3 regions of the Serratia sp. GW822-FHT06E05 genome follow, and region 2 is predicted to be linked to each of the others. Evidence: predicted binding sites of a transcription regulator. Region 2 holds the regulator's gene; each other region holds the start of a gene.
What was found. Region 2 encodes PurR, which represses purine synthesis genes. Its sites were predicted from a motif close to CANGCAAACGTTTGCNTG; they were not measured.
Positions count from the first base shown of each region.

Region 1: AC1RKC_RS11730 (NCS2 family permease) is a predicted target of PurR. The motif match lies at 7,387-7,404, and genes of this name have one in related genera.
Region 3: AC1RKC_RS22645 (nucleobase:cation symporter-2 family protein) is a predicted target of PurR. The motif match lies at 1,593-1,610, and genes of this name have one in related genera.

Region 1 covers NZ_JBXALM010000003.1:374,809-384,704, reverse strand. The annotation lists gene uvrA (excinuclease ABC subunit UvrA) at 20-2,851, opposite strand; gene ssb1 (single-stranded DNA-binding protein SSB1) at 3,129-3,665, shown strand; gene AC1RKC_RS11755 (3-oxoacyl-ACP reductase family protein) at 3,726-4,475, opposite strand; gene AC1RKC_RS11750 (LysR family transcriptional regulator) at 4,604-5,521, shown strand; gene bhsA (multiple stress resistance protein BhsA) at 5,578-5,838, opposite strand; gene AC1RKC_RS11740 (glutathione S-transferase family protein) at 6,070-6,738, shown strand; gene AC1RKC_RS11735 (VOC family protein) at 6,786-7,193, shown strand; gene AC1RKC_RS11730 (NCS2 family permease) at 7,530-8,891, shown strand; gene AC1RKC_RS11725 (Na+/H+ antiporter) at 9,077-9,896, shown strand, end outside.
Region 2 covers NZ_JBXALM010000001.1:588,041-597,936, reverse strand. The annotation lists gene AC1RKC_RS02690 (MATE family efflux transporter) at 1-689, opposite strand, end outside; gene AC1RKC_RS02685 (riboflavin synthase) at 932-1,582, shown strand; gene AC1RKC_RS02680 (I78 family peptidase inhibitor) at 1,612-1,908, shown strand; gene cfa (cyclopropane fatty acyl phospholipid synthase) at 1,974-3,125, opposite strand; gene punC (purine nucleoside transporter PunC) at 3,466-4,677, opposite strand; gene punR (DNA-binding transcriptional activator PunR) at 4,802-5,710, shown strand; gene purR (HTH-type transcriptional repressor PurR) at 5,745-6,770, opposite strand; gene cydH (cytochrome bd-I oxidase subunit CydH) at 7,094-7,183, shown strand; gene sodB (superoxide dismutase [Fe]) at 7,238-7,816, opposite strand; gene AC1RKC_RS02645 (C40 family peptidase) at 8,011-8,829, opposite strand; gene AC1RKC_RS02640 (Grx4 family monothiol glutaredoxin) at 9,245-9,592, shown strand; gene rnt (ribonuclease T) at 9,663-9,896, opposite strand, start outside.
Region 3 covers NZ_JBXALM010000013.1:23,107-33,002, forward strand. The annotation lists gene AC1RKC_RS22640 (AsmA family protein) at 1-6, opposite strand, end outside; gene AC1RKC_RS22645 (nucleobase:cation symporter-2 family protein) at 139-1,539, opposite strand; gene gltS (sodium/glutamate symporter) at 1,782-2,993, shown strand; gene recG (ATP-dependent DNA helicase RecG) at 3,052-5,133, opposite strand; gene trmH (tRNA (guanosine(18)-2'-O)-methyltransferase TrmH) at 5,130-5,825, opposite strand; gene spoT (bifunctional GTP diphosphokinase/guanosine-3',5'-bis pyrophosphate 3'-pyrophosphohydrolase) at 5,831-7,942, opposite strand; gene rpoZ (DNA-directed RNA polymerase subunit omega) at 7,965-8,240, opposite strand; gene gmk (guanylate kinase) at 8,295-8,918, opposite strand; gene ligB (NAD-dependent DNA ligase LigB) at 9,194-9,896, shown strand, end outside.

The sequences.
Region 1 (9,896 bases), on a different contig from region 2:
CGGCCCGCCTGGCAGGGGATTATTTCTTCTTCAGTAACGGCTTAAGGAAGCGCGCGGTGTGCGACGTTTCGCAGTTAGCCACGGTTTCCGGCGTGCCGGCAACCAGGATCTCACCGCCGCCGCTGCCGCCTTCCGGCCCCAGGTCGACAATCCAGTCCGCGGTTTTAATCACGTCCAGGTTGTGCTCAATCACCACGATGGTATTGCCCTGATCGCGCAGTTGATGCAGCACCGCCAGCAGTTGCTGAATATCGGCGAAGTGCAGCCCGGTGGTCGGCTCATCCAGGATGTACAGCGTTTGACCGGTACCGCGTTTTGACAGCTCACGAGCCAGCTTGACGCGCTGCGCTTCCCCGCCGGACAGCGTGGTCGCCGACTGGCCGAGACGGATGTAAGACAGGCCGACTTCAATCAAGGTTTGCAACTTACGCGCCAATGCCGGTACCGCGTCGAAGAAATCACGAGCCTCTTCGATGGTCATCTCCAGCACTTCGTGGATGCTTTTGCCTTTGTACTTCACTTCCAGCGTTTCGCGGTTATAGCGTTTGCCTTTGCACTGGTCGCACGGCACATAGATGTCCGGCAGGAAGTGCATTTCCACCTTGATCACACCGTCACCCTGGCAGGCTTCGCAGCGGCCGCCCTTGACGTTAAAGCTGAAGCGGCCCGGGTTGTAACCGCGACTGCGCGATTCCGGCACGCCGGCGAACAGCTCACGCACCGGGGTAAAGATGCCGGTGTAGGTCGCCGGGTTGGAACGCGGAGTGCGCCCGATCGGGCTTTGATCGATGTCGATTACCTTGTCGAAGTGCTCCAGACCGGTCACTTCGCGGAACGGCGCCGGTTCGGCAATAGTGGCACCGTTGAGCTGGCGCTGGGCGATCGGGAACAGCGTGTCGTTGATCAGCGTGGATTTGCCGGAGCCGGATACCCCGGTAATGCAGGTAAATAGCCCCACCGGCAGCGTCAGCGTCACGTCCTTCAGGTTGTTACCGCGAGCACCGCTCAATTTCAGCACCTTGGTCGGGTCCGCCGGGACGCGCTGTTCCGGAATGGAAATCTCGCGTTTGCCACTGAGGAACTGGCCGGTCAATGACTCAGGCTGCGCCATGATGTCTTCGACGGTACCTTCCGCCACTACCTGGCCGCCGTGCACGCCGGCGCCGGGACCGATGTCGATGACATGGTCGGCGGCGCGGATGGCATCTTCGTCATGTTCCACCACGATCACCGTATTGCCGAGGTTACGCAGATGGATCAGGGTTTCCAGCAGGCGTTCGTTGTCGCGCTGATGCAGGCCGATTGACGGCTCATCCAGCACGTACATCACGCCCACCAGGCCGGCGCCAATCTGGCTGGCCAAACGGATACGCTGCGCTTCACCGCCGGAGAGGGTTTCCGCCGAACGCGACAGCGACAGGTAGTTCAGGCCGACGTTCACCAGGAACTTCAGGCGATCGCCAATCTCTTTCAGCACTTTCTCGGCGATCTTGGCGCGCTGCCCGCTGAGCTTCATGTTCTGGAAGAAGGTCATCGCATGGCCGATGCTCAGATCGGAAATTTCCGGCAGCGTGGTGTCTTCAACGAACACGTTTCGCGCTTCTTCGCGCAGACGGGTGCCGTGGCACGAGGCACAAGGGCGGTTGCTGATAAACTTCGCCAGCTCTTCGCGCACCGCACTGGATTCGGTTTCTTTATAACGGCGCTCCATGTTGTGCAGCACGCCTTCGAACGGATGGCGGCGCACGGTGGTGTCACCGCGATCGTTGATGTATTTGAATTCGATCGATTCTTTACCGGAGCCGCTGAGCACCGCTTTCTGCACGTTGGCGTCCAGGCTGTTGAAAGGCGCTTCAACGTCAAACGCGTAATGCTCTGCCAGCGAACGCAGCATCTGGAAGTAGTAGAAGTTGCGACGATCCCAACCGCGAATGGCACCGCCGGCCAGCGAAAGCTCGGGGTTCTGCACTACGCGTTCCGGATCGAAGAACTGCTGTACGCCCAGACCGTCGCACGTTGGGCAGGCGCCGGCCGGGTTGTTGAACGAAAACAGGCGCGGTTCGAGTTCGCGCATGCTGTAGCCGCAGATAGGGCAGGCGAAGTTGGCGGAAAACAGCAGCTCATCCGCTTTTTCGTCGTCCATATCAGCCACAATGGCGGTGCCGCCGGACAGCTCCAGCGCGGTCTCGAAGGATTCCGCCAGACGCTGCGACAGATCATCACGCACTTTAAAGCGATCGACTACCACTTCGATGGTGTGCTTTTTCTGCAACTCCAGCTTCGGGGGATCGGAAAGATCGCACACTTCGCCGTCGATGCGCGCACGGATATAGCCCTGGCTCGCGAGGTTTTCCAGCGTTTTGGTGTGCTCGCCCTTGCGGTCTTTTACCACCGGTGCCAGCAGCATCAGGCGTTTGCCTTCCGGCTGGCTGAGCACGTTATCCACCATCTGGCTAACGGTTTGCGCCGCCAGTTCGACATGGTGATCCGGGCAACGCGGTTCGCCGACGCGGGCAAACAGCAGACGCAGGTAATCGTGGATCTCGGTGATGGTGCCGACCGTGGATCGCGGGTTATGCGAGGTCGATTTCTGCTCGATGGAAATTGCCGGTGACAGACCTTCAATGTGGTCGACGTCCGGTTTTTCCATCAGCGAAAGGAACTGGCGTGCATAGGCGGAGAGCGATTCGACGTAGCGACGCTGCCCTTCGGCATACAGGGTATCAAAGGCCAGCGAGGACTTGCCTGAACCGGACAGACCGGTGACGACGATCAGCTTGTCACGCGGGATAATCAGGTTGATGTTTTTGAGATTATGGGTTCGAGCACCACGAACTTCGATATTGTCCATTTACACTTCCCGTCTTGATGATACACCGCGCCTGTCTGGGTGATTTACGCACGATTATGTGATCGAACGCGCAAAAAACCGGCACAGCCAGTACGAAACGCATAATTATGACACAAAAAAACCTGAATGAATATCCAGTACATGAATGCAAACAGGTCGATCGAAAGGACAATTCCGGAATACAGCACGCAGTAATCAACACGGGTGTCGTTTCAGGCTGAGCGTGTTAAACTTACTCGTTTATACTGTGTAAAAATCAATCATCAGGAGAGTTCTCATGGCCAGCAGAGGCGTAAACAAAGTAATTCTGGTCGGGAATCTGGGCCAAGACCCGGAAGTCCGTTACATGCCGAATGGCGGTGCAGTGGCCAACATTACCCTGGCAACCTCCGAAAGCTGGCGTGACAAGGCGACTGGCGAGCAGAAAGAAAAGACCGAGTGGCACCGCGTTGTGCTGTTCGGCAAGCTGGCTGAAGTGGCGGGCGAATATCTGCGTAAAGGTTCCCAGGTGTACATCGAGGGCGCGCTGCAGACTCGCAAATGGACCGATCAGGCTGGCGTAGAAAAATACACCACCGAAGTTGTGGTTAACGTTGGCGGCACCATGCAGATGCTGGGCGGCCGTCAAGGCGGTGGCGCACCGGCAGGCGGTGGTCAGGCTTCCGGCGGCCAGGGCGGTTGGGGTCAACCTCAGCAGCCACAAGGCGGCAACCAGTTCAGCGGTGGCCAGCAGGCGCGCCCGGCGCAGAACAACGCACCGGCAGCCAGCAGCAATGAACCGCCAATGGACTTCGACGACGATATTCCTTTCTGATATCAGGTTGTCTTAAGCCCAAAAAAAGCCCCGAAAGGGGCTTTTTGCTTTTCAGAACATTTAAGCCGAAAAACCGCCGTCGATGCTCAGGCTGGCGCCGGTGATATAGCCCGCCTCCGGACCGGCGAGGTAAGCGACAAAGCTGGCGATCTCCTCATCTTTACCGTAACGGCTAATGGCCATCATGGCTTTTAACTGTTCGGCGAAATCACCGCTGGCCGGATTCATGTCGGTATCGACCGGGCCGGGTTGCACGTTATTGACGGTGATGCCGCGTGGGCCCAGATCGCGCGCCATGCCTTTGGTCAGACCGACCAGCGCGGATTTGCTCATGGCATAAACTGCGCCGCCGGCAAAGGGCATGCGTTCAGCGTTGGTGCTGCCAATATTGATGATTCGGCCACCGTCATTCATATGGCGCGCTGCTTCCTGGCTGGCGACAAATACGCTGCGCACGTTGACAGCCAGCGTGCGATCCAGATCTTCCAGCGGCAGCTCTTCGGTACTGCCCATCGCAAGCACGCCGGCGTTGTTCACCAGAATGTCCAGATTACCCAGGCTGTTTACTGCCTGGCGTACCGCTTGTTGCAGGGCCGCGGCATCGGCACTGTCGGCCTTGATGGCGAGCGCTTTACCGCCGGTGGCGCTGATTTCGGCCACCAGGGCGTCTGCTTTTTCGGCGGAGGCGACGTAGGTGAAGGCTACGGTGGCGCCTTCACGTGCCAGGCGCTTAACAATGGCGGCACCAATGCCGCGTGAGCCGCCCTGAATAAATGCGACTTTGTTTTGCAGAGGATGTGCTGTTGTCATGGTGCTTCTCCAGAGTGGGGTGAGGTTAAACATCTACCGGATCAGTATCTGGGAAACGCCGGGTCGCCACTAGCCACAAAGAGCTATAATCAGCTTAAACCGTGGGTTTGAAATCAACAGGAGCAACCATGCTTGGTCACCTGGAATGTTTTGTCAGCAGTGCAGAGAACGGCAGCTTTTCTGCGGCCGGACGCAAGCTGGGCATCAGCTCTGCGGCAGTCGGGAAGAACGTGACCAAGCTGGAGACGATCGTCGGGGTAAGGCTTTTCCAGCGCAATACGCGCAAATTGATCCTGACCGAAGAGGGCGAACGTTTTTTGCAGGAGGTCAGCGGCGGCCTGTTGTCGATCCAGTGCGCATTAAAAGGAGTAAGCAGCGGCGGCGGGGTGGCGGCCGGCACGCTGAAGGTCAGCATGGGGACGGCGTTCGGCCTGCATTTTGTCATGCCGATGCTGCCCGACTTTCTGGCGCGTTACCCGGCAATTGTCCCAGACTGGCATTTCGACAACCGTAAAGTGGATCTGATTGGTGAGCATTTTGATGCTGCAATGGGGGGCGGTATCGAATTGGCGCAGGGCATGATTGCACGTGAACTGGCTCCAGCCCATGGGGTCCTGGTGGCTTCTGCTGCGTATCTGCAGCGCAACACCGCCATCCGGCAGCCGGAACAGTTGATGAACCATGCGGGCATTTTTATCCGCTCACCGCAAACCGGGCGGATCCGCAATCTGCCGCTACGTAATGCGGAGAATGAACAGCGAGCGCCGTCGATGGAAATCAAAATGACGGTAAATGAACCGGATGCTGCAGCGCAGGCGGCGGAAATGGGGTTGGGGATCGCGCTGATCGCCATGCCGAACGCCTTGCCTTATCTGGAAAGCGGTCGACTGGTGCGGGTATTGTCGGGCTGGTATGTCGATCGCGGCAGCGTGCACCTGTATTTCCCCACCACCAAGTTCCTGCCGACCAAAACCCGAGTGTTTGTTGATTTCATGATCGAACAATTTCGGCTGCAGAAGCTGGCGGCGAGGTTTGATGCTCGCTAGAAACGAGAAAAGCCCCTTGCGGGGCTTTTTTCTTCCGTCAGTTTACTGTCTGACGATCAGTTGAAGATTTCTGCGGTGCCATACAGTTTGTTCTGGCCACCGGCGGAGATGATGCGGTAAGAGCTGGCACCGGATGCAGCGGCTTTGCTGGCCAGTTCATTTTCCAGCGTGCTCAGGTTAGAAGCGCCGCTCACGGACACCACACCGATTTTCTGGGCACCGGCCGCAGGCTGGTTAGCGGGTTGGTCAGCGGCAACGCTGGCGAAAGAAGCGGTAGTCAGCAGCAGAGCGGTAGCAAAAAATTTGATGTTTTTCATGATTCAATCCTCAGGGTATTTTTTAGGTGAGAGGCTGTTGTCTCTCGATGTGTTAGATAATAGGCCGTCATGCCCAAAGAGAAAATCGGAGAGTTTTGAGTATCTCTGTCAAATTTATTGATTTAATTTTGAGCGGCAGATGACCTTGTTGGCGGGTGGGATAATTCACCACTACCCTTTAACCAGAAGCCTCGACATATAACGGGTGTGGCAACAGAGTGGAGAAGCCCCATGATTATCGTGCACCATCTAAATAACTCGCGGTCGCAGCGCATCCTGTGGTTTTTGGAAGAATTGGGAGTGCCGTACCAGGTGCAGCGCTATCAGCGCGATCCGCAAACCATGCTGGCGCCTGCGGAGTTGAAAAAGATCCATCCGCTCGGCAAGTCGCCAGTGATTGTCGATGGCGATCTGACGCTGGCGGAGTCCGGCGCCATTATTGAATATCTGCAGGAAGCCTACGATGCGCAGGGGCAGTTTATCCCCACCGACTATCATGCCCGGCAACAGTATCGTTACTGGCTACATTATGCCGAAGGGTCACTGATGCCGCTGTTGGTGATGAAGCTGGTGTTTAGCCGCTTGGGCCAGCCGCCCATTCCCTGGCTGTTACGACCAGTGGCAGGGGCTATTGGCAAAGGCGTACAGCGGGAGTATCTGGATAAACAGATTGCTCCGCACCGCGACTATCTTGAACAGCACCTGGAAAAAAGCACCTGGTTTGTCGGCAATGAATTCAGCGCGGCGGACATCCAGATGAGTTTTCCGTTGGAAGCGATGGCGGCACGTGGCGCATTGGATGGCTGTCCAAAGCTACGCGACTATCTCCAGCGTATCCATGCGCGGCCGGCCTACCAACGGGCGCTGGAGCAGGGCGGGCCTTATGATCTGCTGAAATGAGCGGGTGGGCTATACTCGATGAGGTCACTCTTCGTCGGAGGTAGCCCATGGCTACGCAAATTTTTGTTAACCTGCCGGTGGGCGATTTGCCCGTATCCATCGAGTTTTTCACTCGTCTTGGTTTCAGCTTTAATCCACAGTTCACCGATGACACCGCCGCCTGCATGGTGGTCAGCGACAGCATCTATGTGATGCTGTTGACCCACGACAAATTCAAAATGTTCACCCCGAACCCGATCAGCGATGCCAGAAAGGCGACCGAAGTGCTGATATGCCTGTCGCAGCCTAACCGGGCAGCGGTGGACGATCTGGTGCGCAAAGCGATTGCCGCCGGCGGCAATACCTATAATCAGCCGCAAGATTATGGCTTTATGTATGGCCACGGTTTTCAGGATCTGGACGGACACATCTGGGAACTGATGTACATGGATGAAAAGGCGGCCCAGGCTCAGTAGTCGTTTTGCCCTCCGAAAGGGGGGCGTTCCCATCGGATTTACCTATGAGACAAATACCGTATTTTCGATAATGATTGATCCCAGTGCTTTTCCGCATAAATTGGCGCGATCTTTGGTTGATCAGACGGTATGGAAGGCTGGATAATCGTTTGCCTTGAATAAACCACCATAAATTACCCGCACCATTCACTGTGAGTTAAACGTTTGCCTTTGATGCGACGCCCATTGGCGACGTGAGCAAAGGGCAGAAAAGCAAACGTTACCCTAATGAACATGCGTGGGCGGAATAACAAGCCTCTTTAAACGGGCTGGCAATGAAACACAGGGGACAGCAACATGTCGAATTCTCAAGCGAATAACGCCGTTAAACCAAAAGGCGGGCTTGATGGTTATTTTAATATTTCTGCGCGCGGTAGCACCGTGCGTCAGGAAGTGGTGGCGGGGCTAACCACCTTCCTGGCGATGGTGTACTCGGTGATCGTGGTGCCGAGCATGCTGGGCAAAGCCGGCTTCCCGCCAACGGCGGTGTTTGTCGCCACCTGCCTGGTGGCGGGTCTCGGTTCGTTGCTGATGGGGTTATGGGCCAATTTGCCGATGGCCATCGGCTGTGCGATTTCTCTGACCGCTTTCACGGCGTTCAGTCTGGTGCTGGGCCAACACATCAGCATTCCGGTGGCGTTGGGGGCGGTATTCCTGATGGGGGTGCTTTTTACCATTATTTCGGTAACCGGTATTCGCGCCTGGATCCTGCGCAATTTGCCGATGGGCGTCGCTCATGGTACCGGCATCGGTATTGGTCTGTTCCTGTTGCTGATCGCCGCTAACGGCGTTGGCCTGGTGGTGAAAAACCCACTGGACGGCCTGCCGGTGGCTTTGGGCGCATTCACTTCGTTCCCGGTAGTGATGACGCTGCTCGGGCTGGCGGTGATTTTCGGGCTGGAAAAACTGCGCGTTCCCGGCGGTATTCTGCTGGTGATCATCACTATTTCGGTGGTGGGGTTGGTGTTTGACCCGGCGGTGAAATACCAGGGCTTATTCGCGATGCCAAGCCTGGCGGATGCCAACGGCAATTCGTTGATTTTCAGCCTGGATATCATGGGCGCATTGCAGCCGGTGGTCTTGCCGAGCGTGCTGGCGCTGGTGATGACCGCGGTATTTGACGCTACCGGTACTATCCGTGCGGTGGCCGGCCAGGCCAACCTGCTGGATAAAGACGGGCAAATCATCAACGGCGGTAAGGCGCTGACTTCGGACTCCCTGAGCAGCATTTTCTCTGGTCTGGTCGGTGCGGCCCCGGCGGCGGTGTATATCGAATCCGCAGCGGGCACGGCTGCGGGCGGTAAAACCGGGCTGACAGCAACCGTAGTCGGTTTGCTGTTCCTGCTGATCCTGTTCCTGTCGCCGTTATCTTATCTGGTGCCGGTTTACGCGACCGCACCGGCGCTGATGTACGTTGGCCTGCTGATGCTGAGCAACGTCACCAAGCTGGACTTCAATGATTTTGTCGATGCCATGTCCGGCCTGCTGTGCGCCGTGTTTATCGTGCTGACCTGCAATATCGTCACCGGTATCATGCTGGGCTTCAGCTCATTGGTGATTGGCCGCATCTTCTCCGGCGAATGGCGTCGGCTGAATATCGGCACCGTGCTGATCGCCGTGGCGCTGGTGGCATTCTATGCCGGCGGCTGGGCAATCTAACCGCTATGTCGTTTCCCCCGTCGTTCCGGCGGGGGATGTTTGCCCTCATACCCTATTCAGATAAATCTCCTTCTGCCGATGCTGCATTTTGAAAGGCACAACAAGCTTTAACCGCCGTAAAAAAAGTGATCTACTATCGGGTATACATCAGAGATGTAGTCTGAACCCAAGAGTCTAAGGAAAGCATGGAAATCTTTTTTACAATCCTCATTTTAATCCTGGTGGTCTCCCTGTCCGGGGTGGTGACGCGCATGTTGCCGTTCCAGGTGCCGCTGCCGTTAATGCAAATCGGTATCGGGGCCCTGTTGGCCTGGCCGCATTTCGGGTTGCACGTCGACTTTGACCCTGAACTGTTCCTGGTGCTGTTTATCCCGCCGCTGCTGTTTGCCGATGGCTGGAAAACCCCGACGCGGGAGTTTTTGCACCACGGTCGTGAAATTCTTGGCCTGGCGCTGGTATTGGTGCTGATCACCGTGGTCGGCGTCGGTTATCTGATTTACGCCATGGTGCCGGGCATTCCTCTGGTGGCGGCGTTTGCGCTGGCGGCGGTGCTGTCGCCAACGGATGCCGTGGCGCTGTCCGGCATCGTCGGCAAAGGGCGTATTCCGAAGCCAATCATGGGCGTGCTGGAAGGCGAGGCGCTGATGAACGACGCGTCCGGCCTGGTCTCACTCAAATTCGCTATCGCGGTGGCGATGGGCACCATGGTGTTTACCGTGGGCGGCGCGACGCTCGAGTTCCTCAAGGTGGCGATCGGCGGCCTGCTGGCAGGCGTAGCGGTCACCTGGCTCTACAGTAAATCTTTGCGGATCATGAGCCGCTGGAGCGGCGATGACCCGGCGACGCAGATAGTCTTCCTGCTGCTGTTACCTTTTGCTTCTTACCTGATTGCCGAACACATTGGCGTATCCGGCATCCTGGCGGCGGTGGCAGCGGGGATGACCATCAGCCAGTCCGGCGTGATCCGCAACGCGCCGCTGGCGATGCGCCTGCGCGCCAACAGCG
Region 2 (9,896 bases):
CGCGGGCTGCTGCCTTCGTGCGGCAAAATATCGCGCTGCGACGGGGCGCGCTTCACGTACCAACGCATCGCCAGGAACATAAACCAGTAAACGCTGCCGGTTGCCACGCCGCAACCTACGCCACCCAATTCCGGCATGCCGAATTTACCGTAGATAAAGATGTAGTTGATCGGGATATTCACCAGCAGGCCGAGGAAGCCAATCACCATGCCCGGCTTGGTTTTCGACAGCCCTTCGCATTGGCCGCGCAGTACCTGGAAGAACAGATAGCCCGGCGCGCCCCACATGATGGCGTGCAGATAGCCCACGGCTTTATCCGCCAATTGCGGGTCGATATTGTGCATCAAGTCGATGACGAACTTGCTGTTATACAGCACGATAATCACCAGCAACGAGACCGCCCCCGCCAGCCAGAAGCCCTGACGCACCTGATGAGCAATGCGATCTCGTCGGCCCGCGCCGTTCAGCTGGGCGATGACCGGTGTCAACGCCAACAACAGGCCGTGCCCGAACAAAATGGCTGGCAGCCAAATAGAGGTACCGACGGCAACCGCCGCCATATCTGTGGCGCTGTACGCACCGGCCATAATGGTGTCTACCACACCCATTGCGGTTTGTGATATTTGCGCGATGATTACCGGGATTGCGAGGGCCAATAAACTACGCGCTTCAATGAAGTACTTCTGCACGCATACACCTTTTCTATTTATTTATGATGGAGGGGAGGGTCGTCGCGAAAGGACAACAATTAAAAATAGCGGAATTTTGTCAAAAAGATTGTACCCGCTCGGCGAGGTTAAGCAAATGCTGTGATGAAATAGTTATTAAATGCGCAGGCACAGACTTTTTGTCGCCACGGGTTTGGTTTTCCTCGCCAACTGGGGCAAACTGCCCCAAGCGCTTTAAACATTTTCAGAAAGAAGAGGCTCACATGTTCACCGGTATCGTACAAGGCACCGCGCCGCTGGTCGCCATTGATGAAAAATCCAACTTCCGTACCCACGTCATAGAAATGCCTACCGAGCTGCTACCTGGATTGGAGCTCGGTGCGTCTGTGGCGCATAACGGCTGCTGCCTGACCGTCACCGCGGTAGAAGGTAACCGCGTCAGTTTTGATTTGATCAAAGAAACGCTGCGCCTGACCAACCTTGGTGAACTGGCGTTGGGCGATGTGGTTAACATCGAAAGGGCGGCCAAGTTTAATGATGAGATTGGCGGTCACCTGATGTCCGGCCATATTATCTGCACGGCGGAAGTTGCCAAGATTTATACCTCCGAGAATAATCGTCAGGTATGGTTACGTATGCCGAATGCGGAACTGATGAAATATGTTCTGCACAAAGGTTTTATTGGTATTGACGGAATTAGCCTGACCATCGGAGAAGTGGTAAATAATCGTTTTTGCGTGCATCTGATCCCTGAAACGCTTGAACGTACCACGCTGGGCAAAAAACGCCTGGGTGATAAGGTGAATATTGAGATCGACCCGCAAACGCAGGCGGTGGTAGACACCGTTGAACGGGTGTTGGCAAGCCGCGAGGCGGCAATGGCGGCAGCGAGCGCGCTGGCGCAGAAGATCTGACAAACGACCCACCAGAGAGGAGCAATCGCGTGAAGTTTTATGGGAAAACGTTGATGTTAACGGCGCTGCTGGCGCTGAGTGCTTGTAGCAGTTCGCCGGACCAGGGCACAGCCAACCCGACAGTGGATGCCGATAGCGACACCTGTGGTGCGGCGCAATACCAGAATTATGTCGGTAAACCGATGTCTTCGCTGGAAGGCGTACGAATTGAGTCGCAGGTACGTGCGATTCCGTATAACTCAGCGGTCACGATGGACTTCAACCTGCGCCGCCTGAATTTCCTGGGCGACAGCGAGGATAAAATCATCCGTGTTTATTGCGGCTGATGCTTTTGCAGGTCATGTATAAGAATAACCCCGGTTAATTGGCCGGGGTTTTTTATTGTGCGTATTTAGCGCGTCACGCGGATACCGCCTTCTACGCCTTTCGGGCTGAAGACGACCTGCCAGAGTTGAATGTCACGGGCGCGAAATGCTCCAGCGCAGGCGTTCAGGTAATAACTGAACATGCGTTCGAAACGATCCGAATAACGTTGGGCCAACTGCGGCCATGCCTGTTTGAATCTTTCGTACCACGCCATCAAGGTGCGATCGTAGTCAGCGCCAATATTGTGCCAATCTTCCATCACAAAATGCCCTTCGCTGGCCTGGGCAATATGGGTAACTGACGGCAGGCAGCCATTCGGGAAGATATATTTGTTGATCCACGGGTCAACATTCATATCTGTCCGATTCGAACCAATGGTATGTAGCAGGAATAGGCCGCCCGGTTTTAAATTACGTTCCACCACGTTGAAGTAGGTGCGGTAATTTTTCGGACCGACGTGCTCAAACATACCGACGGAAACAATACGGTCAAATTGCAGATGCAAATCACGGTAATCCTGCAGCAGGATCTCGACGTCCAGCCCGGCACAGCGCTCCTGTGCCAGCTTTTGCTGCTCGGCAGAAATGGTCACGCCCACCACCGAAACGCCATAGTTTTTCGCCGCATAGGCAGAAAGCCCGCCCCAGCCACAGCCGATATCCAGCAAATTCATACCCGGCTGCAGCTGCAGCTTTTCGCAAATCATCCGTAATTTGGCTTCCTGCGCTTCTTCCAGCGTGGTCGCCTCTTTCCAGTAGGCGCAGGAATACTGCATATAAGGATCCAGCATCAGGGTAAAGAGATCGTTCCCCAGATCGTAATGTTCTTTGCCGACTATCCAGGCGCGTTTCTTCGATTGCAGATTGGTTAATCGCGCGGCGGCAATTCGCAGGGTATCTTTGAGGTGGCGGGGCAATTTCTTTTCCAGACCGGCGCGGACCACGTGATGAAAGAATATATCCAGCCGTTCGCATTCCCACCAGCCGTCCATATAGCTTTCGCCCAGGCCGAGAGAACCCTCCTGCAGCACACGTTTAAAAAAATTAGGATTTTTAACCTGAATATCGAAAGGGCGCGAGCCGTTTATTTCAATACCGGCCATGCTGAGCATTTCATGAGCGATACGGTACCATTGGTTGTCCTGGATGCTCACATCTTCTATACACGATGAACTCATAGCTTCTCCATCACCTTCTTCTGACTTATGACCCGTCAAAAAATAGCTTAGACAAATTCTGCGGGTGCATACGTTTACCTACGGTAAGAATCCCGTGGCGTCTGATATCCGACTATGAACAGAGGAAAATTTTAAGAAGGTTCCAGCGCAAGAAACGCGGGAAAGACAATCCTTAAAAAACTGTGACGCCATACGCGTACACAACAGTTGCTAGTGATAAAGAAATTATAAAAGTGTTATTTTTAAAGGTCGTTTTTGAGTATAGGCTTGCCGAGGCGCTTACTCAACTGTAAATCGCACTCGGCAAAAATATTCTTTAAGTGATTATTAATACTGGCAATTATGACGCGGAGTTAGCATGTTCCTGACGCGTCGCCTGTCGATCGTCCATTACCTTTCTCCGTTGCATCAGATAGCCCAACGCGGCCAATACCACCGTCGACACCATTACCGTGACCGTTGCCAACAGAGGCTGGGCGATAAAGGCCGAAACCAGCATGCTGGCGACAAAACACAGGCCTAATTGCAGGGTGTTTTGCAAGGCGGCAGCTTTACCGGTGCCCTCCGGGAACGGGGTCAACGCATTGGCTACCACGATAGGGTAAATGGCTCCGTTGACCAACGCCATCACGCAGAACGGAATTAACAACGTAGTGAGCGTGGGCTGAGTCAGGGTGGCAACCAGATATAATGCAACCATACTGACGCCATAAACTACCAGCAGCCAAGGCAACAAGGTGTTGCCATTCATGCGGTTCAATGCGGTACGACAGCCATAGCCCCCTAATAAGAACGCCAGCGTCTGCGGCACATAGCTCAGACCGATGTCGTTCGGGCTATAACCCATATCACCAAGAATAAACGGTGAACCTGTCAGCCACGCGAAGAAGCCGGCAGAACAGGCGGCAAAGATCATAACGTTGCCACTGAAGATGCGTGACTTTAATAGTTGGAAGAAACTGAGCGCGCTTTTCTTATTGTCGTCGGAAGGCACGGTTTTGGCGCTTTCTTTCAGCAGCAGCGTCGGCAATAGCAGAAGCACGGTAATGCCCAGCAACACGGCGAAAATGGCGCGCCAGCCCATGTGGTTCAGCAACCAGGCACCCACCAACGGCGCCAGCGCCGGTGAAAGGGCTACCAGCGGCATAATGGTCGCGAACACGCGGTTAGCCTTGCCTTCGCGATAGCGGTCAATTACCAAGGCCTGCCAGGTAACGGCAGCGGAGCAAACCCCAATCGCCTGGATAAAGCGCAGCGACCAAAGTTGCACGGCATTTTGCACCCACAGCATGCCAAGGCAGCCGAGGGCAAAGAGCGCCAGACCGATCAGCAACACCGGTTTACGGCCGAGGCGATCGGAAAGCGGGCCCCACAGCAGTTGTGCAAAGGCAAACCCGGCCAGGAAGATGCTCAGGCTGGCGCTGATTGCCCCGGCAGAAATCTGCAGATCTTGCTGCATCATGCCGAAGGCGGGCAGGTACATATCGGTGGCCAGGTATCCCAGCATGCTCAGGCCGGCAAGGTAGAACATAAAACCAAAGGAATTTCGCATGGTATTTCTCGTTAATATTTTATTGTCGCAGGTTTTTAGCGCCGGCAAGTGTATCCGGCTGGATCTCTGCTTGTGAAACGGTAATATTTGCGAGGTGCTGTTAAAAAAATTGAAGGCAAGAGCTATGTGGTCTGAATATTCCCTGGATGTCGTCGATGCGGTGGCCCGCACCGGCAGTTTCAGCGCAGCGGCGCAGGAGCTGCATCGGGTACCGTCGGCGGTAAGTTATACGGTGCGGCAGTTGGAGCAATGGCTGGCGGTACCGCTGTTTGAGCGCCGTCATCGCGACGTGGAACTGACACCGGCGGGCGTGCTGTTTATTCAGGAAGCGCGTGGTGTCATCAAAAAAATGCTCGACACGCGCCGACAGTGCCAACAGGTCGCTAACGGCTGGCGGGGCCAATTGAAAATAGCGGTGGATATCATCGTTAAACCCCAACGCAGTCGCCAATTGGTGCTGGATTTTTACCGCCATTTCCCCGACGTCGAATTGCTGGTTCAGCCGGAGGTGTTTAATGGCGTATGGGATGCGCTGGTGGACGGTCGTGCCGATATGGCGATCGGCGCCACAAGGGCGGTGCCGGTGGGCGGCGGTTTCGCCTTTCGCGATATGGGAGATATGCGTTGGTTGTGCGTGGCCAGTCCGCATCACCCGCTGGCCGCGATAGAGGGGCTGTTGAACGACGATCAACTTCGGCCTTTTCCGTCGCTGTGCCTGGAAGATACCTCGCGCAACCTGCCCAAGCGCGTGACCTGGACGTTGGACAACCAGCGCCGCCTGGTGGTGCCGGACTGGGCTTCTGCGGTGGACTGCCTGTGTGCCGGGTTGTGCGTTGGTATGATGCCCGCGCATCAGGTATTGCCTTTGGTGCAGCGCGGGGAGTTGGTGGCGCTACAGTTGCAACAGCCATTTCCCGCCAGTCCTTGTTGCCTGACCTGGCAGCAAAATACGCCGTCACCGGCTATGGCCTGGTTGCTGGATTATCTGGGAGACAGTGAAACCTTGAATCAGGAGTGGCTAAGCGAAGAATGACGCCGGAAACCGTGAGAGTTTCCGGCGCAGATAATTAGCGGCGATAATCGATGAACGGACCGTCAGCGACCGAACGGCGCTCAACCAGCTTGGGATGAACCTCAATCACCTGCGACTCTTCACGCTTGCTGATGATGCGATCCAGCAGCATGGTGAAGGCCATCTCGCCCAAACGCTCTTTGGGCTGATGAATGGTGGTCAGTGCCGGGGTAAAGTAGCGGGCGTTTCGCACGTTATCGTAGCCAATCACCGATATGTCTTGTGGTACGCGCAGGCCAAGTTCATCGGCGGCGCAGATCGCACCCATGGCCATGATATCGCCACCGCAGAAGACTGCGGTAGGACGTTGTTTCTGCGACAGTATCTGATGCATGGCCTTGTAACCAGATTCCGGCTCAAAGTCGCCCTGAACAATCCACTCTTCACGCACGTCGATATTGGCTTCTTCCATGGCTTTTAAAAAACCCTGATGGCGTCCGCCACCGGTATTACGCGCCAGTTGACCCGGAATGGCCCCGATATCGCGGTGGCCGCGTTCAATCAGGTAACGCCCGGCCAGATAGCCGCCTTCAAAGGCGTTATCGATAATGGTGTCGGTAAAGTCACCGCGTGCGGCGCCCCAATCCATGACGACCATCGGGATATTGCGATAATCTTCCAGCATGCCGAGCAGTTGGTCCGGGTATTCCGAACACATGACTAACAGGCCATCGACGCGCTTTTGCGCCAACATCGCCAGATAGGCGCGTTGTTTGTCCAGATTGTTATGTGAGTTGCACAGGATCAGCGTATAGCCTTTGCTGTAGCAGCTGTTTTCCACCGCCTCGATCACTTCGGCAAAGTAAGGTGCTTCGCTCGATGTGGCCAGCAGACCAATAGATTTGGTGTGATTGACCTTGAGGCTGCGCGCCACGGCGCTGGGTGAATAGTGCAGCTCTTTGATCGCGGCGCCAACGGCCGCTTTTGTTTCTTCGGCGACGAAACGAGTCTTATTGATGACGTGCGAAACGGTGGTGGTGGAAACGCCAGCGCGTTTGGCCACATCTTTAATCGTTGCCATGTAAAGAATGACTCCTGAACTCACATGTTGCAGTATGTAAGTGTGATGTTAATCGTTTGCCTGCGTAGATCCTTCTCCAAAGAAGCGAAAACTGAGTTTTTAGTGTGTTGAAGTCGTCAGCGCTTGGTCAGGAGGGGCATTTTGCCGGTACACAGTTGTGAACTGCGAATTTTGTCCCATATTGAGCAAAAGGGGAAGAGGTAATCGGTATTATAAACTGGGAAATGATAACAAGATTTTATCGGCCAACTGTGGGAAAATGGTTTAACACATTAATTGTGTGCCTTTTACCCTTGGGAAACCCAATCTGAAAAGGAGTTGTAATGGATACCGATTTGAAAATGTCACTGTTCACCACCCTGGGTGCGCTGGCTGTGATTATCGCTTTTAGCTTCACCGCAGCATTGAACTGATACTCTTCAGTCAACCAGGCGCAGTTCGCTACGCCTGGTTGTATTTTCCCCGCGTTACGCCAGATTTTCCTCCACAAATGCCCAGTTAACCAGCGCCCAGAAGTTTTCCAGGTAGGCCGGTCGTGCGTTGCGATAATCGATGTAGTAGGCGTGTTCCCAAACGTCGACGGTCAGTAACGGTTTGTCTTCACCTGTCAACGGCGTGGCCGCATTCGACGTATTAACAATCGCCAGCGAGCCATCCGGCTTTTTCACTAACCAGGTCCAGCCTGCGCCAAAGTTTTTCACCGCGGCGTCGCTGAATAGTTCCCGGAAGGCGGTGAAAGAACCAAAAGCCTGGTTGATCGCGGCAGCCAATTTGCCCTGAGGCTCTCCACCGCCCTGAGGTGACAGGCAGTGCCAATAGAAGGTGTGATTCCATACCTGGGCCGCATTGTTGAAGATGCCGCCGCTGGAAGCCTTGATGATTGCCTCAAGGGATAATCCTTCAAACTCGCTGCCTTTCAGCAAATTGTTCAGGTTGACCACATAGGCGTTGTGATGCTTGCCGTAGTGGTATTCCAGGGTTTCTGCCGAAATGTGCGGTTCGAGGGCATTTTTTTCATAAGGTAGTGCGGGCAGTTCAAACGACATTGCTTCCTCCTTGTACAGTGTCAACTCGCCGCTAAAGCAACGGACTTTAAATTGACCTGTTTTTATTGTGGGTATTTAGCTTAGCAATTTTCGCGCTGAAATACAGTGGGGGCGGGCTAAAGGATTGGGTGCTTTAGGGACAGCAGGAAAATCAGTCAGGGGAGAGCGGCTGGGCAAGCCAGCCGCCAAAGAAATTATCGAATGGTTTTCGGTGTTACTACACGGCGGGCGCCGATGTAATGGTTTTGCCAGTAGTCATTGTCGAGTTGGCTGATCCGAATTTCTTCACCGGTACGCGGTGACTGAATAAATTTGCCGTTGCCCAGATAAACGCCAACATGGTCTGCCACGCCGCGGTTATTAATGCGGAAGAACACCAGGTCACCGCTTTCCAGTTCGCTTCTCTTGATCGGCGCGGCGTCTCGCAGGTGATACATTTCGTTGGCGGTGCGCGGCATTTTGATTTTCACCACGTCTTTATACGCGTAGTAAATCAGGCCGCTGCAGTCGAAACCGGTTCTTGGTGAAGTACCGCCCCAGCGGTAAGGCTTGCCCATTTGGTCCATCAGCTTGGCCATCGCGGTTTGCTTGGCGTGCTGATAGCGTTTTTTGTGCGCTGGAGTCAGCTTCAACGGTTTATCATCACGCACCAGTTTTGCGGTGGCCATCCCGGCTTCGCGGTGGCGACCATAGCCTTTTTTGTAACCCTTTTTCGGCGGGGTAACTTTGATTTTGGCTATTTTCTGAGTTTTGCCTTTCGATTTGGCGCTGACGATCTTTTTAGCGGTTTTTTCCGTTTTGGCTTTGGAAACCTTGGCGGTTTTCTGCGGGGTGGTGGTTTTTGCTTTTTTGCTGGCTTTTACCGCTTTCTTTTTCTTGCGGTCATCTGGCCGGGCTTCGTTGACATGGCTTTTGCGTTGCTCGGCGGCAATACGCGCCTGTGGCGCAGCATGCGCCAGATTGAAGAATAGCTGTGTAAACAACAGCACAAAAAGCGTAAGAATTAAACGCATGTCGACGTTACCAACCTTGGCCCCGGAACAGATATCGAAAGAAGGACAGTATTCCCGAATTTCGCCATATAAAACAGCGAAGAACTCATAAATGATAATCCATATTGTGAGAAAACGTTAATGGCATTTTTTTTGCTGAAAAATCAATCTGTTGATGTATAAAAAAGCGACAATCACCGTCGGCGGGATTATTTAACGGCGCATTTTGATGGCAAAATATATTAGTGAAATGGCCAGATTAAAAATGTTATTCTGCGCATATGTTTTGACCGGAAAGGCTTTGCCGGTAAGACGCGACTGACTACGGGGAAATGCCCTTGCAAAAGATGGCGTTTTCTTGCGACTGTTCCAGCCGCTACAATGGCCGGTGTGATGCATGTTGTAGCCATAAGACTTGGCTTGAGGAAGCAATACAATGACGACGACGATTGAAAAAATTCAGCACCAGATCGCTGAGAACCCGATTCTGCTGTACATGAAAGGTTCACCGAAATTGCCAAACTGCGGTTTCTCTGCGCAAGCCGTGCAGGCGCTGTCTGCCTGTGGCGAACGCTTTGCCTACGTTGATATTCTGCAGAACCCGGACATCCGTGCCGAGTTGCCGAAATACGCCAACTGGCCGACCTTCCCACAGCTGTGGGTCGACGGTGAGCTGGTAGGCGGCTGCGATATCATCATCGAAATGTATCAGCGCGGCGAACTGCAGCAGCTGATCAAAGAAACGGCAGAGAAGTACAAACAGCAGGAAGACCAGCAGCCATAATCGGCTCGGTTTTATTGTTGGGATCCATCGGGCGGCACCAGTGAAGACTGGGCCGCCCGATTTTTTTGTCTTAGTCGGTGTTTTCGACCGCCAGTGGCCAGCCACCCAAGCGTTTCCAACGGTTGACCAGTTCACAGAACAGCAACGCGGTTTGCTCGGTGTCATACAGGGCAGAATGTGCCTGGGAACTGTCGAACGGGATATTGGCGGCGATGCAGGCTTTGGCCAACACCGTCTGCCCCAGTACCAGCCCACTCAGCGCCGCAGTATCAAAGGTGGCGAATGGATGGAAGGGGTTACGTTT
Region 3 (9,896 bases), on a different contig from region 2:
TTTCATCGTCTACATCCGCGTCGGTCAAAAAAGATACCCTGTTTATGCCGCAATTGGCCGGGCATCTCAAGTGCAATGGTCTGATAGGCAATAAAAAACGGCCGCAAGCGGCCGTTTGTCACAAGGCAGTTCGATGGATTATTGTTTCTCGTGTTCCTGCGGGAACAGCAGGTTCAGAGCGATGGCAGTGATGCCACCGGCAGCAATGCCTGAGGAGAGCAATGTTTTCAGCCAGTCCGGTGCGAACTGCAAGATCAACGGTTGCTGGGAAACGCCCATCCCCACGGCCAACGACAGCGCCATGATCATGATTGCACGGCGGTTCAGACGCTCTCGCGACACGATGCGCACACCGGATGCGGCGATGGTGCCGAACATCACCAGGGTGGCGCCACCCAATACCGGCTCAGGAATGTGTTGTACGAAGCCGGCCACCGCCGGGAACAGCCCCAGCGCGATCAGCATCAGTGCCACCACGAAGCCGACGTAGCGGCTGGCGACGCCGGTCAGTTGGATCACGCCATTGTTTTGGCCGAAGCAGGAGTTAGGGAAGGTATTAAACACCGCCGACAGCATGGAGTTCAGGCCGTTGGCCAGTACGCCGCCCTTAAGGCGCTTCATATACAGTGGGCCACTGACAGGTTGTTCCGACACGTCAGAGGTCGCGGTGATATCGCCGATTGTTTCCAGCGAGGTGACCATAAATATCAACATCAGCGGCAGCAGCAGATTCCAGTCAAAACCCAGACCGTAATACAGCGGGGTCGGGATGATGATCGCCGCCGTCTCGGGGGTGGGCTGGCTTTCTGGCAGCATGCCCATGGCCCAGGCCAGCAGATAACCCACCGCCATGGCAATCACCAGTGAGGCGACGCGCAGGTAGGGATTGCGCTGACGGTTAAGCAGGATAATGACCAGTAATACCGCGCCGGCCAGCAGCAGATTTTTGGGGGCACCGAAGGTACCTCCGTTCATCGCAGCATAGCCGCCGCCGATGGAAGTCAAACCGACCTGAATCAGAGACAAACCGATAATCATCACCACAATGCCGGAGACCAGCGGGGTGATGATGCGCCGTGCCAAGTGCAACACGCGTGACAGCAGGATCTCGGTGCAGGAGGCGACCATCAGCGTACCGAACAGCGCAGCCATCATGGTGGGAACGTCCGCGCCGCCATTTTTCAGCGCCAGCCCGCCCATGATCAGCGGCGAAACAAAGTTAAAGCTGGTGCCCTGAATAGACAGCAAGCCCGAGCCGACGGGTCCCCAGGTTTTGATTTGTAAAATCGAGGCCAGGCCGGAGGCGAACAGCGACATGCTGATAATGTGCTGAGTGTCCTGCGCCGGCAGACCCAGTGCCTGACAAATCAACAGAGCCGGTGTGATCACGGCAACGAACATCGCCAACAGGTGCTGACCGGCGGCAAACAGCGTTTGCGGCAGCGGTGGGCGATCTTCCAGGCGATAAATCAGTTCACTGTTGCGGGGAGTGGCGGATGCTTTTTGCGCAGCATCGAGCTCGGCGGATGGCTGGGTCATGGTGTGGCATTTCCAGAAACGGCAAAGCAGGCATTTTAATGATTTGGCCCATAAAAGCAAACGGTTGCGCGTTAATGCTTTGTTAGCAGTATCGTCACTTATGTCGCATTTTCGTTCATTTTTTCTTGTGTTATCAGCGTTTTTTACTTCTAATCCTGCACTCATCAAGTTTTAAAAACTAAGCGGTTTTCTCTAACTTATTATTTATTAATTGGATCTTTTCCCTTACATGGAGTAACTGGATGTTTCATCTTGATACTTATGGCACGTTAGTCGCAGCAACATTGGTTCTGCTCCTTGGGGGCAAATGCGTCACCAGCATCCCCCTGTTGAGGAAATACACCATTCCCGCTCCTGTCGCCGGTGGTTTACTGGTGGCACTCCTGTTGTTAGCCCTGAAAAAGTTCGTTAACTGGGAAATCAGCTTCGATATGTCGCTGAAAGACCCGTTAATGTTGGCCTTCTTCGCCACCATCGGTTTGAACGCCAACCTGTCGCGGTTGCGCGCGGGTGGCAAGGCATTAATGGTATTTCTGTTTGTGGTGCTGGGCCTGCTGCTGGTGCAGAACGCTATCGGCATCGGCATGGCGAAAATGCTGGGTCTGGACCCGTTGATGGGCCTGATCGCCGGCTCGATTACCCTGTCCGGCGGTCATGGTACCGGGGCTGCCTGGAGCAAGCTGTTTATCGAACGCTACGGCTTTGAAAACGCCACGGAAGTGGCGATGGCCTGTGCTACCTTCGGTCTGGTTCTGGGTGGCCTGATCGGCGGTCCGGTGGCGCGTTACCTGGTGAAGCACTCTTCCACCCCGGAAGGCTCGCCGGATGACAGCGTCCAGCCAAGCGGTTTTGAAAAACCGGAGAGCGGCCGTTTGATCACCTCGCTGATCATGATTGAAACCATCGCGATGATCGCCATCTGCCTGAGCCTGGGGCAGTTTATCTCCGGCTTGCTGAGCGGTACGGTATTTGAATTACCCAACTTTGTTTGCGTGCTGTTCGTTGGGGTGATCCTCAGCAACACCCTGGCCTTCACCGGGTTCTATACCGTGTTTGAGCGTGCGGTGTCGGTGCTGGGCAACGTTAGCCTGTCGCTGTTCCTGGCGATGGCGTTGATGAGCCTGCGTTTGTGGGAGCTGGCTTCTCTGGCGCTGCCAATGCTGGCGATCCTGGCCGTACAGACGCTGGTGATGGCGCTGTACGCAATCTTCGTTACTTATCGGGTGATGGGTAAAAATTACGATGCAGCGGTGTTGGCTGCGGGCCACTGCGGTTTCGGCATGGGAGCCACGCCTACGGCGATCGCCAACATGCAGGCTATTACCGATCGCTTCGGTCCATCGCACCTGGCGTTTCTGGTGGTGCCTATGGTGGGGGCGTTCTTTATCGATATCGCCAACGCGATTGTGATTAAGCTGTATCTGCTGTTGCCGGTGTTTCCGGCGATTGGCTGATTAACCGGTCGTAATAACGAAAAAGGCGCCTATCTGGCGCCTTTTCTCTGCCTGAAAATCAGGCATTGGAGTAACGTGCTTTCTCCGGTAGCCAGCGTTCAATCAGGGCTCTGGCATGCTCCGGGTACTGCTGGTGAATATGGCGGGCGACGCGTTGTACTTCCGGGATCATCGCCTGATCGCGCAGCAAATCCGCCACTTTGAACTCAGCACTGCCGGTTTGGCGCGTGCCCAACAGTTCACCGGGACCGCGGATTTCCAGATCGCGTTGGGCAATAACGAAACCGTCATTACTGTCGCGCAGCACCTGCAGGCGCTTTTGCGCCGTTTTGCTCAGCGGGGTTTTGTACAACAACACGCAGTGAGACGCTACGGCGCCACGACCCACGCGGCCCCGCAACTGGTGCAGTTGCGCCAGCCCCAGTCGCTCGGGGTTTTCGATAATCATCAGGCTGGCGTTGGGCACGTCGACCCCCACCTCGATCACCGTCGTCGCCACCAACAGCTGCAGCTCACCCTGTTTAAAGGCCTGCATTACCGCCTGCTTCTCTTGTGCTTTCATGCGACCGTGCACCAGCGCCACTTTTAGCTCCGGGAGTGCGATTTTCAATTCTTCCCAGGTGGCTTCGGCTGCCTGGGCTTCCAGCAGTTCGGATTCTTCGATCAGGGTACAAACCCAGTACGCCTGGCGACCTTCTTCCATACAGGCGCTTTTCACCCGCTGAATAATATCGGCGCGCCGGGTGTCTGGAATGGCAACGGTAGTGACGGGCGTTCTGCCCGGTGGCAGTTCATCGATCACCGAAGTGTCGAGATCGGCATAGGCGGTCATTGCCAGCGTGCGTGGGATTGGCGTGGCGGTCATGATCAACTGATGGGCATGGAAGCCTTGTTCTTCGCCTTTCTCCCACAGTGCCAGCCGCTGGTGTACGCCAAAACGGTGCTGTTCATCGATGATCACCAGCGCCAGACCGGAAAATTGCACCTGTTCCTGGAAGATGGCGTGGGTACCGACCACCATGGAGACCTGCCCGCTGGCAATTGCCTCTTGCTGTGCGATACGTGCCTTGCCTTTTTGCTTACCAGCTAGCCAGCCAACTTCTAACCCCAGCGGCTCAAACCACTGACGGAAGTTATTGGCGTGCTGTTCGGCCAGCAGTTCCGTCGGGGCCATTAACGCCACCTGCTTGCCGTGAGCGATAGCGCGCAGTGCTGCCAGCGCGGCCACCAGCGTTTTGCCGGAACCGACGTCTCCTTGCACCAGGCGCATCATCGGGAAGCCTTTTTGCATATCGGCTTCGATATCGGCCACTACGCGATCTTGCGCGCCGGTGGGGGCAAAGGGCAACTGGGCGAGGAATTGCTTTTTAAGCCGGTCGTCGGGCATTAACGGCAGGGCCTGATAGCTCTGCGCACCGGCTCGTACCGCCAGCATGCTGAGGTTATGCGCCAACAGCTCTTCCAGGATCAGGCGTTTTTGCGCCGGATGCTTGCCCTGTTCCAAATCCGCCAATTGGATATCCGGTGGCGGGCGGTGCAGGGTATGCAGCGCCTGTGGCAGGCTCATCAGACCGCCGCTCAGTTCCGGCGGCAGCAGTTCGGCAATAGCGCAGGTATCCAGCAACTCCAGCGCCTGATCGGTCAGTTTGCGCAGCGTGGCCTGGCGTATGCCTTCGGTGGTGGGATAAACCGGTGTCAATGACTCTTGCAGCTCAACTTCGCTGCTTTCCCCTTGAATGCGATATTCAGGGTGAATAATTTCGGCGCCGTGGTTACCGCGTTTGACTTCACCGTAGGCGGTCACGCGACGGCCGGTGGCCAGGCTGTTTTTCATCGCGGCGTTGAAATTGAAGAAACGCAGGGTGAGCAGGCCGGTACCGTCGCTGATCTGGCAGGTTAGCATCCGCCGGCGTCCAAAACTGATGTCGGTACGCAGCACTTCGCCTTCCACCGTGGCAAAAATGCCAGGCTGCAGATCGTTTATCGGGTAGAGGCGGGTGCGGTCTTCATAGCGCAGCGGCAGGTGCAGCAGCAGATCTTGAATGGTTTCCAGGCCAATCTTGGCCAGTTTGCCCGCCTGGCTGGCGCCAACTCCGGAAAGCGTAGTGAGTGGGACAGCATCCAGCAGACGGCCTTTCATTTGCGTACCGTCGCCTGCATGGCCGCCCACCATTCGGCATCGGCGACCACCTGGCCCTGTTGATCGATATGAGGACGCGGCAGCTTTTTACGCTTGGCCACATTGGCCAGCACCGGGTAGCCACCTTCAAACAGCAGACGTTGTTGTTCTTCTGCGTCGAGCATACTGTGCTCACGGCGATACAGGCCGGCATTTTGCCGCTGGCGTTGCGCTTCGTACAGGATCAAGGCTGAGGCAACCGACACGTTGAGTGACTGCACCATACCGATCATCGGAATAATGATGTCCTGATCGGCAAGCGCCAGCGCTTCTTCGGTAATGCCGGTTTTTTCCTGGCCCAGCAGGACGCAGGTAGGGCGAGTGTAATCCACTTCGCGAAAGTCTACCGCCCGGGCGGAAAGGTTAGTCGCCAGGATCTGCATGCCCTGGCCTTTCAGATGAGTGACGGCGTCGCCGATAGTGCGATGGGTTTGAACATTGACCCAGCTGTTGCTGCCGGCGGCGGAGGAAACCAGGGTTCGCATGCGTGTAGTTGGCCACACGGCATGCACCTGATGCACGCCGACAGCGTCGGCGGTGCGGATAATGGCGGAGACGTTATGCGGTTTGTGAACCTGTTCCAGGCAGACGGTTAAATCCGGCTGCCGGGCGGCCAGCATTTCACAAATCCGCGCATAGCGTTCAGGGCTCATAAGCGCTAATTTCGGTTACGGTTAACTTTGATGACATCCGGCATGATACGGATTTTACGCATAATATTTGCCAGATGGATGCGATCGCGGGTGGTCAAGCGGATAAAGGCGCTATAAACCCGGCCGTCTTTCTCTTCGGTATTCAGGCTTTGAATATTGGACTCAGCTGCATTGATGGCTGCCGTCAGGTTGGCCAGCGCCCCCTGATGGTTAAACATGTCCACTTTGATCTCGGCAATGAATTCCTGCTCGATGTCTTTATCCCACTCTACCGCCATGAACTTTTCAGGTTCTTTCTGGTAGCCGCGGATATTGCGACAGGATTCATGGTGGATCACCAGGCCTTTACCTGGGCTGACGTGGGCGATAATCGGGTCACCCGGAATAGGTCGGCAGCATTTGGCAAAGGTGATCAGCACGCCGTCTGCGCCCTTGATCGCCAGATTACGAACGCCGGAAGAGGTGCCCAGATTGGACTGATCGCCCTGCAGGTTTTTCGCGACCACGACGCTCATGGCATTGCCCAGGCCGATTTCAGCCAGCAGATCGTCCAGCGTCGCCAGCTTCATGCGATCCAACTCGTGTTGGATATTTTCCGGCGGGATCTCGGCCAGTTTGCGACTGCCGCCCAACGCATGGTTTAACAAACGGCGGCCGAGGCCAACCGAATCATCGCGCTTGAGGTTTTTCAACATCTGGCGAATTTTAGCGCGCGCTTTGGAGCTGACGACAAAGTTCAGCCAGGCGGCGTTTGGCCGTGCGCCCGGAGCGGTGATGATTTCGACCGTCTGGCCGCTGGTCAGTGACTGCGACAGCGGGTATGGCTGACGATCAACCCGTGCGCCAACGCAAGCGTGGCCGATATCGGTATGCACCGCGTAGGCGAAATCGACCGGGGTGGCGCCCGCAGGCAATTCAACGATGCGGCCTTCCGGGGTGAAAACGTAAATCTCATCCGGGAACAGATCGGATTTGACGCTCTCAATAAATTCAAACGAGCTACCGGCGCTCTGTTGCAGCTCCAGCAGGCTCTGCATCCAGCGCTGGGCTCGGATTTGCGCGGTGGTGCCGGTTTCACCCTGTTCTTTTTCTTTATAAGCCCAGTGCGCGGCGACCCCCATTTCGGCCATCTGATCCATATCTTCGGTACGGATCTGCACCTCTACCGGAACGCCATGCGGGCCGATAAGTGAAGTGTGCAGCGATTGATAGCCGTTGGCCTTGGGAATGGCGATATAGTCTTTGACCCTGCCAGGGCGCGGTTTATACAGGCTGTGAGCCTGACCCAGCACGCGGTAGCAGGTATCCACCTCTTTCACGATCACCCGGAACGCATAGATATCCATAATCGAATGGAAGCGCTGTTCTTTCAGGTGCATCTTGAGGTAAATGGAATACAGATGTTTTTCTCGCCCGCTGACGCGGCAGGGGATGCCGGCTTCGGTCAATCGCCCCTCGATTTCGGCGAGAATCTTCTGGATCATCTCTTTACGGTTACCGCGGGCGGCTTTCACCACTTCTTTGATTACGCGATAACGGTTCGGATACAACGCCTCGAAACCCAGCTCTTCCAGCTCGGTTTTCAGGTGGTGAATACCCAGACGATGGGCCAGTGGGCTGTAGATTTCCAGGGTTTCACGCGCAATACGCCGCCGTTTGTCGGGGCGCAGCGAACCTAAGGTACGCATGTTGTGCGTGCGGTCGGCCAGTTTAATCAACACGACGCGGATATCCTGCACCATCGCCATGATCATCTTGCGGAAGTTTTCCGCCTGGGCTTCTTTTTTGTCCTGGAATTTCAGCTTGTCGAGCTTGGATACGCCCTCAACCAATTCGGCGACGCTTTTGCCGAACAGCTGTTCCATATCCTGATAGGTGGCTGGGGTGTCTTCGATGACGTCATGCAGCAGGGCTGCCATCAGCGTCTCATGATCGAGACGCATTTCCGCCAGAATACAGGCCACAGCAACCGGGTGAGTAATGTAGGGCTCACCGCTGGAGCGTGTCTGTCCCTCGTGAGCATCACGTGCAACGAGGTATGCCTGTTTGAGGCGCTTAATCTGCTCCTCAGGCAGGTAACGTTGAATCAGCAGATTCAGGCTTTCAAACAGGTACAAGGCAGGCTCGCAGTCTAATTAATTAACGACGACCTTCAGCAATCGCGGTAACCGCTTGAATTTCTGCGGCTTCCTGCTCTTGCTGCTCCTGACGATCGCGAACATCGAGGATCTGGCTGGTGATCAGGCCTTCTTCGATTTCGCGCAGTGCGATAACGGTGTACTTGTCGTTTTCTTCCGGAACAAGTGCATCTTTACCGCCAGTCTGGATTTGACGTGCCCGACGAGCAGCGACCAACACCAGGTCAAAACGGTTACCAATTTTCTCTACAGCGTCTTGAACAGTTACGCGTGCCATATTTGTGCTACTCCACAGGTGACGAAAAGACTGGGCATAATACTGAAACTGTCTTCAGTCTGCCAATAGTTTGCTGATTAAAGCGTCATGCCGCAGTAATTGGCGGCCTAAACGCAGGCGTTCGGCGCGAATTATGGTTTTCAGATCGGACAGTGCCAGATCGAAATCATCGTTCACGATTAAATAGTCATACTCCGCGTAGTGCGTCATTTCCGCCACGGCTTGCGCCATGCGTTTGGCGATCACTTCATCAGAGTCTTGTCCGCGTCCACGAAGGCGACGGCCAAGTTCTTCCTTCGACGGCGGCAATATAAAGATGCTACGCGCCTGGGGCATTTTGGCACGAATTTGTTGCGCGCCCTGCCAGTCGATATCCAGGAAAACGTCTACCCCGGTCGACAGCACCTGCTCAATGGCAGCACGTGAGGTACCGTAATAGTTGCCGAACACTTCGGCGTGCTCAAGAAACGCATCCTGCTCAATCATTCGGCAGAATTCTTCTTTTGAGACGAAGAAATAATGATCGCCATGCTGTTCACCCGGGCGGCTGTCGCGCGTGGTGTGCGAAACCGAAACCTGCGTGTCGTACAGCGGTTGCGTCTTTAACAAAGCCTGAATCAGACTTGATTTCCCTGCGCCACTAGGGGCAGAGACAATATAAAGCGTGCCTTGAGCCATGATGATATTCGTTGATATGCCAATAACAGCGGATGTGTATTTTCTCCGCACAGTATACACGGCTAACGTGCCGGATGCAGCGTTAGCTCGCATTTTGCCCGCCGCTTTATGCTGAAAAAACCTCAAACAGGGTGGTTTGCGCAGCGTATCGCCAAATTTTGACGGTTTTCTGCAATGCCGGCAGGCGTTAATCGAACCGCTGCGCAGAACGCCTCATGGGCCATTGTCTTGCTTTCCTCTTCCGGCTTTACTGCCGGTTATCAGGGAGGTGAAAGATGCGCAAAAGTGTCATGAGAATAGGGATGATGCTGCTGGTCGGTTTGCTGTGCAGTGAGACTGTTCGGGCGCAAGCCTGTCCGGCGTGGCGCCCGGTGCGGATGCAACTGGAGATAACCGCCTTAAAAAACCAGCTTGAACGCTGGGACGTAGCTTATTACCAGCAGGGCAGCAGTTTAATTGAAGATGAAGTCTACGACAGCCTGCGCGAAAAGCTGCGGTTATGGCAGCGTTGCGCCGGGGTAGCGCCGGAGGAGGGGGCTGGCCCGCTTTTACCCGAAGGCAAGGTGCCGCACCCGGTGGCGCATACCGGGTTGCGGAAATTGCCGGATCTTGCCGCCGTCGACCAATGGTTAAAGGGGCGTAGTGATGTCTGGGTTCAACCCAAAGTGGACGGTGTCGCCATCACGCTGGTTTATCACGACGGAAAACTGACGTCGGCGATCAGCCGAGGGAACGGGCTGAAAGGCGAGAACTGGCTGGAAAAAGTGCGGACTATTCCTGCGGTGCCGGTCAGTATTAAGGGGGCCCCGCCAACGTTGATTCTGCAGGGCGAGCTGTTTCTGATGGTGAACGGTCATCAACAAAAGGTCAGCGGCGGCATCAACGCCCGTGCCAAGGTCGCCGGTGCGCTGATGAAAAATAAACCCTCGCTGCTACTCCAACAGATTGGGCTGTTTGTCTGGGCCTGGCCCAACGGTC